2 regions of the Streptomyces sp. DSM 106670 genome follow, and region 1 is predicted to be linked to the other one. Evidence: riboswitches for the same ligand, from Rfam matches in the RefSeq annotation. Region 1 holds a riboswitch; the other holds the start of a gene.

Region 1 (5,636 bases):
ACCCCGTTCCGCCTGCCGGGCCCGCACCCTTCGGTGCGGGCCCGGTCTCCTTTACCCGCCGGTACGGACATCGGACAATGGGATCTCCAAGACCAGGGGGTGGGGGAGATGTACGGATCCAGGAGTGCCGCGTTACGCCGGGCGCGGTCGGCCGCGCTCATCGGGCTCGCGATGGCGGCCTCGGCCGGCTGCTCGGGCGGCAGCGACGGTGAGGGCGGCGGGAAGAACGGCGAAGGGGCGGAGCTGACCGCCCGCCCGCCGGGGGCCCACAGCTGGACCAGCAGACCGTGCGGCCTCCTCTCCGGCGCCGCGCCCGCCGACGGCTTCACCCTCGGCAGCTCCACCGACTCCGCCTCCCCCGACGCCCGGGAGGACATCGGCGAGAACGGTACGCGGCCGCTCTACCGCCGGACCGGCTGCCTCACGGACCTCAAGGCCCCGGACGGCACGTTCTGGAAGCTCAGCACCACGGCCCGGGTGTACGAGAACACCGGGCCCGCCCGCCACGCCTACCGCGTCAAGGAGGATCTCGACCGCGCCCATGGGCGCGGACCCGAGAAGATCCATGACACCGCCTACGCGTTACCGGAGGACGACCAGGGCCGCCCCGGCCGCACCCTCCTCCTGTGGAACGGCGACCTCGTGCTCACCGTGTCCGCGTACGCACCGCACGGCAGCACGGAACACGACGTACAGAAGGACCTGGAACGCATCGTCGGCAACGCTGCGCGCCGCACCGAGGACGGCCTGCGCGATCACGACGCCTCCTCCCCCGCGCCGCGATGACCTCCATGGTCCGGCTCGGTGCCGCGGATCAGACGTCCGGCCGGGCGTTCGCCACCCGGTCGAGCCACTCCTTCATCAGCGCCGCCTCGGCGGTGCTCAGGCCCGCCCCGTGCTCCTTCCGCAGCAGAGCGCTCAACCGGGCCGCCGCCGTGGGCACTTCGGCGGCCGGCGGCACGTCGGGCGACGCGCTCGGTGACATCTCCGGCGAGACGTCCGGTGTGAGCACCGTCGCGTGCAGCGCGTCACGCACCCGTCTGGACACCTCGATGTCGTCGAACGTCGCGGGACGGGACACCAGCATCAGCGCCACCCCCACATTGGCCGACATGATCATCTGGGCGGCGAGCTCGGGCGCGACACGTATCCGGCCCCGGGCGGCGGCCCGTTCGAGGTCCCCGGTCAGGATCCGGTGGGACTCCAGCGCCGCGGCGGGCGGTGTGCGCATCGCCGGCGAGTTCATCAGCCGGTAGAGGTTGCGGTTGTCGAGGGCGAAGGCGACGTGGCTGTCCCACCCCCGGCGCAGGTCCTCCACCGGGTCCGTCGTCTCGCCGCGCTCCCTCTTCGTCGCCAGGTACTTCTCGAAGCCGTGGTCGACGACGGCCGACAGCAGGCCTTCCTTGTCGCCGAAGTGGCGGTAGAGGGCCGGAGCGCCCACCTTCGCCGCCTCGCACACGGCGCGCGTGGAGATATCACCGTCGGGCGACTCCCTGACCAGTGTGGCGGCCACTTCCAGGATGCGGGTGCGGGTGCTCGTACTCACCGGACGGACGCTATCAAGCGGCACGGCGGCGGTCAGACGATGCCGCCGTTGGCCCTCAGCACCTGGCCGTTGACCCAGCGGGCCGGGCCGGCGAGGAAGGAGACCACCTCGGCTATGTCCTGCGGGGTACCCAGCCGCTCCAGCGGCGGCTGGGCGGCCATCCGTGCGACGGTCTCCTCGTCCTTGCCGTCCAGGAACAGGGCGGTGGCGGTCGGCCCCGGCGCGACGGCGTTGACGGTGATGTCGCGGCCGCGCAGCTCGCGGGCGAGGATCAGGGTCATGGCCTCGACGGCGCCCTTGGTCGCGGCATAGGCGGTGTAGCCGGGCAGCGCCAGCGACAGCACCGAGCTGGAGAAGTTGATGATGGCCCCGCCCTCGCGCAACCGCCGCGCGGCCTGCTGGTCGACGACGAACGTGCCCCGGATGTTGGTGCGGTGCATCCGGTCGAGCGTGTCGAGTTCGAGCTCGGCCAGCGGCGCGAGCGCCATGACCCCCGCCGCGTGCACCACCACGTCGACGCCGCCGAACGTCTCCTCGGCGGCGTCGAAGAGCGCCGCGACGGCGACCTCGTCGGCCACGTCCGCCTGCTGGGCGAAGGCCTCACCGCCCGCGGCGGTGATCGCGGCGACGGCGGCCTCTGCCTCGGTGTGGTTGCCCGCGTAGTTGACGACGACCGCGAAGCCGTCGGCGGCGAGCCGTTCGGCGCTCTCGCGGCCGATGCCCCGGGAACCCCCGGTGACCACGGCCACCCGACGAGGGGCGTCACCAGCGCGTGCGGGCTGCGCGGAGGACGCGGATGCCGGCGTCGGCGTCGATACGGATGTGGACTGTTCGGTCATGGCAGTGCTCCTGGCGACTGGGGTCGCGGCGGTCCCGTGAAACCCGACGAGATCAACGCTAACACCATCGCAGTAGCGACGCTACCCCACGATCGTAGCAACGCTAATAAACATCGCTACCCTGCATTCGCCCGGCCCGCACACGACGGAACCCGCCGGGCAGGCCCCGGCGGGTTCCGTCGTGTGCGTCGGTGCGATCCGCTCAGTTCACCGCACTCGCGGTGCGGGGCGTCGCAGCGCGGGCCACGGGGGTCAGAAGACGTTCGGTGAGGTAGCCGAAGACCACTCCGAAGACGCTCCACAGCGTCGCCTGGACCGCGAGCGTCGAGAGCCGGAACTCCCACAACAGAGTCGCCGGGAAGTCCTTGCCCACCTCGTCGAAGGAGGGCAGGAAGGCGTAGGCCAGGCCGATCAGCAGAACGAAGCCGGCGACGGCCGCGGTGGTGGCGTTCCAGTTGCCCAGGCGGGGAGCGAGCCGTTTGCCGATGATGACGGCGGCGACGGCCAGCAGCACGCTGAGGGCGACCATCAGGAAGAACAGGGTGGTGCGCTTGCCGATGGTGTCGGGGTTGCCGACGGCGGGCGGGTTGGCCGGGTACTTCAGGAACGGCACGACGTAGACCGTGAGCAGGGCGGCGCCCGCGATCAGCGCGGCCGTGGCCCGGGGGCCGAAGTTGCCGATGCGGCCCAGCGCGTAACAGAACACGAGGGCGGCGATCCCGCCCACGGCGACGCCGAAGACCAGGACGCCGGTGGCGAGTCCGCCGGTCGCCTGCATGGTGCGGCTGACCAGCTCCTCACCGCCGCCGTGGTCGTGGCTGTGGGCCTCTTCGAGGGCGATGGCCGCGTCCACCTGGGACTCACCGAGGAAGTAGGCGACGGCGAGCGCCAGCGCGCCCGCGATCAGGCCCGCGAGCATGCCGCGCACGAGCAGAGCTCTGACAGATATGGAGTTCACGATGGTTTCCTGGTTTCTCTTGCTTCCCGTGTCCGCTGATTCCCTGCTGATTCAGGTGCCGCAGGTGCGTCAGTGGCAGGGGAAGCCGAGCAGGTGGCGGCCGTCGTGGACCCACTCGTGGACGCCTTCGCCCGAGATGAGCGCGGTGGCGCCCTGTTCGGCGCCGACGAAGTACAGCAGGACGAGCATGAGGATGCCGAAGAAGACCGCCCACGGGGCAATGGCCTTCGCCGAGATCGGAGTGATCGCGGATGTCCCGGTTGCGGGAACGGCGGACTGTGCCATCGCAGTACCTCCTGTGGGAACACGCGTCCCTGTCGTGGTGCCTCGGACGAAGGTGCCGGGTCTGACTTCCCCGCACGGATGCGGGTTCACAGTGGCGCGACCGTGCCGGATTCTCACCGGACTTCCGTCACACCCTCGTCATGGTCGACGTGACCATACCGCCTGTACGCAGGCGCCGCCATGGTCCAATCTGCGGAGCCGCGGAGCACGGATCCCTTGGGGCCGCAGGGCTTTGGGGCCCGTGGTGAAGGAGTGAGGGCAGGAACATGACAGTACGGGTGATGTTGATCTCACCGGCGATGAACGCGGCACTGCGGGAGGCCCGCTTCGACGGCGACGCTCCTCTGGACCGGTCCGGCCGGGAGCGCGCGCGGGCCGCGGCCGGCGCGGTGCCGGAAGCCGGGCTCGCACTGAGCGGTCCCTCCGAGCGGTGCCGCGAGACCACCGCCGCGCTCGGCCTGGCGGCGCGGGCGCGGACCGAACCGGCCCTGGCCGGCTGGGACCTGGCGCGCTGGGCCGGCCGCCGTCTCGACGAGGTGGCCGCCGCCGAGCCCGCACAGCTGGCCGCCTGGCTCGACGACCCCTCGGCGGCGCCGCACGGCGGCGAGTCGCTGCACGACCTGGTCGGGAGGACCGGCAGATGGCTGGACTCCCTCGGCGGACCGGACGCACCCGGCACGAGCTTCCTGGCGGTGGCCGAGGCCGCCGTCGTCCGGGCGGCGGTCGTCCATGGTCTGCGGCTGCCGGCGGAGGCGTTCTGGCGGCTGGACGTCGCCCCGCTGACGCTGACCGGACTCAGCGGCCGGTCGGGCCGGTGGAACGTGGGACTGGGCCGCCCCCTGACCGCTCCCCCGGTCGACTGAGCGTCACGCCGCGTCGCAGCCCCGGCAGACCGGCCGGCCGGGCGAACGTCAGACCGCGTTGCCGTCCCGCCAGTCGGGCCGGACCAGCACGGCCGTGGCGACGATGCCGTCCTCGATCCGCCAGAGCCCGTGCAGCGTCGTCGGCAGCGCCGGGTCGGTGAGCAGCAGCCGGGCGGCGAAGGAACCCTCGGCGGCCACACCGCCCCGAGGACCGTCACCGCTGCCCGGTTCATCGGTCCGATGGAACGTCAGGTCGGCCTCGGTGAAATCGAGTTCGAGGCCCGTGACCGGATACCAGGTCTTGAAGACGCTCTCCTTGGCGCTGAACAGGACCCGGTCCCAGTGGATTTCGCCCGTGCCGTCTTCGTCCGAGCCCTCCGGCGCGGGCGGGCCGATCCGCTCGCGTTCGGCGGGCAGCGTCACCAACTCCCGTACGCCGCTGGGGAGCGGGGCGTGCGGTTCCGCGTCGATGCCCAGCGACAGCACGTCCTTCGCACGGGCCAGCGCGGCGGCCCGGTACCCGTCGCAGTGGGTGAGGCTGCCGACGATTCCCTCGGGCCACAGCGGTCGTCCCCGGTGCCCGTGGAGCACGGCCACCGGCGGCAGGCCGAGTCCGGCCATGGCCCGCCGGGCGCAGGCGCGGGCCGTCGCGAAGTCGTTCCGGCGTTTGGCCACGCTCTTGGCGATCAGCGCCTCCTCCTCCGGGAAGAGGGTTCCGTCCGGGACGCTCTCCGCGCGGGTCGCCGCACAGGAGACGTCGGCGGGGAGCAGCAGCTCGATCACGAGGCGCCTCCGGGGGTGTGCGGTCGTGCGGACGGTTCGGCGCCGGTCCGGGCCGGTGGGGCGGGGTCGCCCTCGTACGGGAGGATCTGCCGCAGCAGACCGCGCGGGTGTCCCCTCTCGCGCCACTCCCTGGGGTAGCCGATGGAGACCTCCTCGAAGCGCACCCCGTCGTACCAGGTCGTCCGGGGGATGTGGAGGTGTCCGTAGACGACGGCGGTGACGTTGAAGCGGCGGTGCCAGTCGGCGGTCAGTTCGGTGCCGCACCACTGCGCGAACTCCGGGTACCACATCACCGACGTGGGTTCCCGCACCAGCGGCCAGTGCCCGGCCAGGACGAGGGGTATCTCGGAGTCGTGCTCCGC
Region 2 (5,636 bases), 7.4 Mb from region 1:
CAACCGGGTCACCGAGCAGAAGGAAGTCTCCGCCGAGATCCGCAAGGAGAAGATCGACTACGCGGACGGCAAGGACATGGGCACCGGCAAGGACGCCGGTGGCGAGTTCGGCCAGGGGCGACGCCGCTGACCAGCACCTCCTCAGGTGGCCATACGGCCGCTCCCACGTCCTCGGCCGCCGGGCGGACTCGTACACGGGTCCGCCCGGCGGGCTGTCCGGGGGCGTTTCCGCTGCCGCCCGGCCGGTCAGCGGCGCGGCAGGAACCGTACCGAGGGGCGTCCGTCGGGGCCTTCCGGGGTGACGACCGCCCGGACCCCGTAGACGTCCTCGATGAGTTCGCCGGTGATGACCTCGGCCGGGGTGCCGCCCGCGACGACCCGGCCGGCCTTCATCACGGTGATCCGGTCGCAGAACATCGCGGCGAGGTTGAGGTCGTGCAGCGCGACGACGCTGGTGACGGGGAGTTCGGCGACCAGAGCGAGCAGGTCCAGCTGGTGCTGGATGTCGAGGTGGTTCGTCGGTTCGTCCAGGAGGAGTTCGCGGGGCTGCTGGGCCAGGGCGCGGGCGATCTGGACGCGTTGGCGTTCGCCTCCGGACAGGGTGTGCCAGGACTGGCCGGACCGGTCCGTGAGCCCGGTGCGCCGCAGTGCCTCGGCGACGGCGTCCTCGTCGGTGCGGTCGGGGGCGGACCAGGCGCGGCGGTGCGGGATGCGGCCGAGGCGTACGACGTCCAGGACGCTGAGGTCGACCTGGGTGACCGCGTGCTGGTCGACGACGGCGATCCGGCGGGCGACGGTGCGGCGGCCGAGCCCGGCGAGGGGGTTCCCGTCCAGGGTGACGACACCGGTGGCCGGGGCGAGGAGGCCCGCGAGGATCCGCAGCAGGGTGGACTTTCCGGAGCCGTTGGGGCCGATGAGTCCGACGGTGGAGCCGGGCGGCGGGGCGATGTCCACGCCGTCGAGGATGAGCCGGCCGCCCGCCTCCCGGCCGACCCGTTCGGCCCGCAGGCCTCCGGAACCGTGCGTGGTTCGGCTCATGACGTGCTCCGGGTGCGGTACAGGACGAGGACGAAGGCGGGGACGCCGATCAGCGCGGTGACGACGCCGACTGGTACCTCCTGCGGGTCCAGGACGGTCCGGGCGAGGGTGTCGACCCACACCAGGAAGATCGCCCCGGCGAGTGCGGTGACCGGCAGGAGCCGCCGGTGCCCGGAGCCGGTGAGGGCGCGGGCCGCGTGCGGCAGGACCAGGCCGACGAAGCCGATCGCCCCGGCCGCGCTGACCACGGCGGCGGTCAGCAGGGCGGTGGTGCAGAGCAGCACGATCCGGGTGCGGGCGACGTTCACGCCGAGCGCTGCGGCGGCGTCCTGCCCGAAGGCGAAGGCGTCGAGCGTACGGGCGTGGGCCAGGCAGACCACCAGGCAGACGGCGAGCACGGCGGAGCAGAGGACGACCTCGCTCCAGCCGACGCCACTGAGCGAGCCGAGGAGCCAGAACAGCACCCCGCGGGTCTGCTCGGCGTCGGCGGAGGTCATCACGACGAAGGAGGTGAGGGCGGAGAACAGCTGCATCGCGGCGACGCCGGAGAGGACGACCCGGTCGGTGGAGCCGCCGAGGGTGTGGCTGAGCAGCAGCACCAGGGCGAACGAGCAGATGGCCCCCACGAACGCCCCGGCCGACAGCGACACCGCTCCCCCGCCGACCCCGAGGACGACCACCACGACCGCCCCGGTCGAGGCTCCGGAGGAGACGCCGAGGACGAAGGGGTCGGCGAGCGGGTTGCGCAGCAGGGACTGCATCACCGTGCCGCACACCGCGAGCCCCGCGCCGCACACGGCGGCGAGGAGGGTGCGGGGCATGCGGAGGTTCCAGATGATGCCGTCCCGGATCGGGCTGAGGTCACTGGCGCCGAACCCGAGGTGCGCGGCGACGGCGGACCAGACGTCGGGCACGGAGATCCGGGCGGGCCCGATGGTGACGGCGACCGCGACGGAGGCCAGGAGGAGGAGCAGGCCGCCGACCCACAGCAGCACGGTGAGCGGCACGCCGCCCCGGCCGGGACCGTCCGGGCGGGCGGTGCCAGGTGGCGCGTCGGCCGCCTTCACGGCCGTACGGCTATCGGTGCTCACCCCGTGAGCCCGAAGTCGCGCAGTCCGGCCGCGACGCGCTCCAGGCCCTCGACGGTCCGGATGGTGGGGTTCATGGCCTGGCCGCTGAGCAGCACGTAACGGCGGTTCTTGACGGCGTCCATCGTCTTGGTGACCGGGTTGGACTCCAGGAACTCGATCTTCTTCTCGGCGCTCTCGGCGGTCTGCGTCGTACGGCTCAGATCGCCGATGACCAGGACGTCGGGGTTGCGGTCGGCGACGGTCTCCCAGCTGATCTGGGGCCATTCGTCGTGGGTGTCGTCGAAGACGTTCTTCGCGCCGAGTTCCTTGGTGATGACGCCGGGGGCGCCGCAACAGCCCGCGAGGTAGGGGGCCTTGGAGTCGGAGAACCAGTAGAGGAGGGAGGCGTCGGAGGCGTCGACGCCCTCGGTGGCCTTGTCGACGCGGGCCCGGAGCTTCTTCACCAGGGCGTCACCACGCTCGGGGACGCCGAACACCTGGGCCAGTTCGCGGACTTCCGTGTAGACGCTGTCCATCGTCAGCGGTGCGGTACGGGCTCCGTCGCCGCTGCCGCTGTTGTCCTTGCCGACGCAGTCGGCGGGTGAGATGTAGGTCGGGACGCCGAGCTTCTCGAACTGTTCGCGGGGCGCGACGCCGCCCTTGGCGAGGGTCGAGGCGAAGGAGGCGCTGAGGAAGTCGGGTTCCTTGTCGAGGACCTTCTCCGAGGAGGGCCGGTTCTCCGATATGCGCTCGACGCCGGCGTTGGCCTTCTCCAGGCCCTTCATCACCGGGTCGCTCCAGGTGGCGGTGCCCGCGAGCCGGTCGGCGAGGCCGAGCGAGAGCAGGATCTCGGTCGACCCCTGGTCGACGGAGACGGCCCGCTGGGGCGGGGCCTTCACGGTGACGGTGCGCCCGCAGTTCTGGAGGGTGAGCGGGAAGCCCTCGGTCTTCTTCCCGTCGGCGGCCCCGGTGCTTTCGCCCCCGCCGCAGGCGGTCAGCAGGAGGAGTCCCGCCGCGAGCAGGGCGGCGGTACGTATCGGGGCGGGGGTGGCCGTGGACAGCACGAAGGACCTCTGTGTCTCTGGGCCCAGCCGCGGAGCCCGTCGTACGGTTCCCGTGCCCCGGTGCGGGCGCGGGTGCCAGCAGGTCTTCGGACTCGGGTTCGTCCGGGCGGGACGCCTTCCCGGAGCAGGTGGGTGCTCCAGTGGCCGTGGCCCCGCCCGTCCCCCTCACCGCTGCGCGTCAGTTCCGGTTTCGCACCGGATTCCCTGACCCCGTCGCTGGGGTTCGACTGGCCCCGGCAAGCTATCACGCGGCTTCCCGCAGATCAGGCGCGGTGCGGCGGGCCGCTGGGCGCGGGGCCGGTGCGGCGCGGGATCGGCCCGCCGCACCGGCCCGGGCGGACTTAGGGCGTGTCCGGCGCCTGGAGGGCGATCACCGCGTTCTGGCCGCCGAAGCCGAAGGAGTGGCTGACGGCCCGCCGTACCGGCACCTCGCGCGGGGTCTTGGTGACGCAGTCGATGTCGAACCCGGGCGCGGGGGCGTCCAGGTTCGCGATCGGCGGGATCATCCCGTGCTGGAGCGTGAGGATCGTCAGGCCCGCCTCGATGGCGCCGGCCGCGCCCATGCAGTGGCCCAGTACGCCCTTGGGGGCGGTGACGGGCGGCCGGTGCGGATAGGCCCGGCCGATGAGGGCGGCTTCGGTGGCGTCGTTGAGGGGGGTCGACGTCCCGTGCGCGTTGACGTGGTCGACGTCCTCGGGCCGCCAGCCCGCGTCGCGCAGCGCGCCGTCGACGGCCGCCCGCGCCACGTCCCCGGAGGGGTGGGGGCTGGTGGGGTGGTGGGCGTCGGTGGTGGCGCCGGTGCCCGCGATCAGCGCCCGGGGGGAGGCGCCTCTGGCCCGGGCGTCCTCGGCCCGCTCCAGGACCATGACGGCCGCGCCCTCGCCCATGACGATTCCGGCCCGGTCGGCGGCGAAGGGCCGGCAGAGGCGGGCGGGGTCGCCGTCCCGCGGTGCCGCCGCGCCGGAGCGGGCGAAGCCGGTCATCGCGACCGGGAACACGATGGACTCGGTGGCCCCGGCGATGGCGATGTCGCAGTGGCCCAGCGTCAGCATGTCCCGGGCCACGGACAGGGCGGTCACCCCGGACGAGCAGGCCGTGCACGGGGCGAGGCTGGGTCCGGTGGCCTTCATCCGGATGGCGATCTCGGCCGCGGGCATGTTCGGGATGGTCAGCAGGATGCCCGAGGGTGAGGTGGCCTCGGGGCCGCGTCGCTCCAGGGCGACGGCCTGTTCGGTGAGTCCGGCGGATCCTCCGCTGCTGGTGCCGACCACGACGGCGACCCGGGCGCCGTCCCACCGCTCGGGGTCGAGCCCGGCGTCGGCGACCGCCTCCCGGGCGGCCAGGACGGCGAACTTGACGTACCGGCCCATCCGGAACGCGGTCCGGCCGCCGACCGCGTCGTCGAGGTCGATGCCGGAGACGGTGCAGGCGAAGTCGACGGCGCAGCCGTGCAGTTCGGGGACGGTGCGGGCGGGCGACTCCCCGGCGCAGACTCCGTCCCAGGTGGTGTCGGTGGTGTGGCCGACCGGGGTGATCATGCCCAGCCCCGTGACGGCGATGACGGGTCGCTTCATCGGGTGTTGCTCACCGGCACCGTGGCATCGGCCGCCGCGCTGCCGACGGCCGCGTCGATGTACGCGGAGATGTCGGCCAGCGTGGCGTCCTTGTACAGCTTCTCCGAGTCCGCGTCGACGCCCAGCGTCTCCTTGATGATGACGGCGAACTCGGCGACCGCGAGCGAGTCCATCTCCAGGCTGTCCATGGTGGACTCCGGCAGGATCTCGGCGGCGGGCACCTTGAAGGTCCCGGTGAGTACCTCGGTGATCTTGGGGTGGATGGTCTTCATGGCGATTCCTCTCATCGGCGTTTCACCGGCATCTGGCCGGCTCGGGTCTTCCCGTACGGCGGGTGGCCGAACGCAGCGACCCACCGCCCCAAATAACTGGATGACGATCTTCCGGTTACGCCTTGGGGCGAACCGATTCGTCTACGCTCACCTGCGGCTTCTCGAACCATCGGGAGAGGATCGAGGTGGTTCCCCAGTACGCCAGCAGGACCCCGCGGGTGCCGAGCGCGGCCACCTTCTCGCGCAGCGGGCGCCTCCTGCTGCCGCAGTTGGGCCGCTTGAATTCCGCCGCGCGGCCCCGGATTCCCGCCCTGCGGCCCCGGTGCCAGGGCCCCTCGGGGTCGTCGTAGACGTCCGCGTAACCGGGTCCGGCGATCGGCCAGTCCGACATCAGGCGCTCGGGAAGGGCGAAGGACCCGACCAGGGCGGGGGTGTGCGCGGCCACCGCGGCGATCGCCCGCTCCACCACGTCGGGCAGAAAGGTGACCTGATCGGCGGTCAGCCGTCCGGAGGCGAGCAGGTCACCGCTGTTGCGGGCGATCCACTGGAGTGCGAAGAGCCTGCGCAGCTCGGTCAGCCGCTCGCGCGCCTCACCCTCGGGCAGTGCGGCGACGGCTT

What was found. A riboswitch is a leader RNA that binds a small molecule or an ion and turns the genes downstream of it on or off. The one in region 1 is predicted to bind cobalamin.
Region 2: linked by a shared signal. The riboswitch ahead of ACSMXR_RS01595 (ABC transporter substrate-binding protein) and the one ahead of ACSMXR_RS34190 (CbtB domain-containing protein) in region 1 are both predicted to bind cobalamin.

The regions. Positions count from the first base shown of each region.
Region 1 is NZ_CM147704.1:7,731,421-7,737,056, reverse strand. Features, by position in the region: gene ACSMXR_RS34210 (hypothetical protein) at 109-786, shown strand; gene ACSMXR_RS34205 (TetR/AcrR family transcriptional regulator) at 815-1,546, opposite strand; gene ACSMXR_RS34200 (SDR family oxidoreductase) at 1,579-2,385, opposite strand; gene ACSMXR_RS34195 (CbtA family protein) at 2,588-3,343, opposite strand; gene ACSMXR_RS34190 (CbtB domain-containing protein) at 3,413-3,628, opposite strand; adenosylcobalamin (AdoCbl) riboswitch at 3,674-3,768, opposite strand; gene ACSMXR_RS34185 (histidine phosphatase family protein) at 3,895-4,491, shown strand; gene ACSMXR_RS34180 (4'-phosphopantetheinyl transferase family protein) at 4,540-5,274, opposite strand; gene ACSMXR_RS34175 (metallophosphoesterase family protein) at 5,271-5,636, opposite strand, start outside.
Region 2 is NZ_CM147704.1:377,870-383,505, forward strand. Features, by position in the region: gene ACSMXR_RS01580 (PRC and DUF2382 domain-containing protein) at 1-130, shown strand, start outside; gene ACSMXR_RS01585 (ABC transporter ATP-binding protein) at 247-1,038, opposite strand; gene ACSMXR_RS01590 (FecCD family ABC transporter permease) at 1,035-2,129, opposite strand; gene ACSMXR_RS01595 (ABC transporter substrate-binding protein) at 2,126-3,172, opposite strand; cobalamin riboswitch at 3,233-3,419, opposite strand; gene ACSMXR_RS01600 (beta-ketoacyl-[acyl-carrier-protein] synthase family protein) at 3,514-4,746, opposite strand; gene ACSMXR_RS01605 (acyl carrier protein) at 4,743-5,018, opposite strand; gene ACSMXR_RS01610 (acyl-CoA dehydrogenase family protein) at 5,134-5,636, opposite strand, start outside.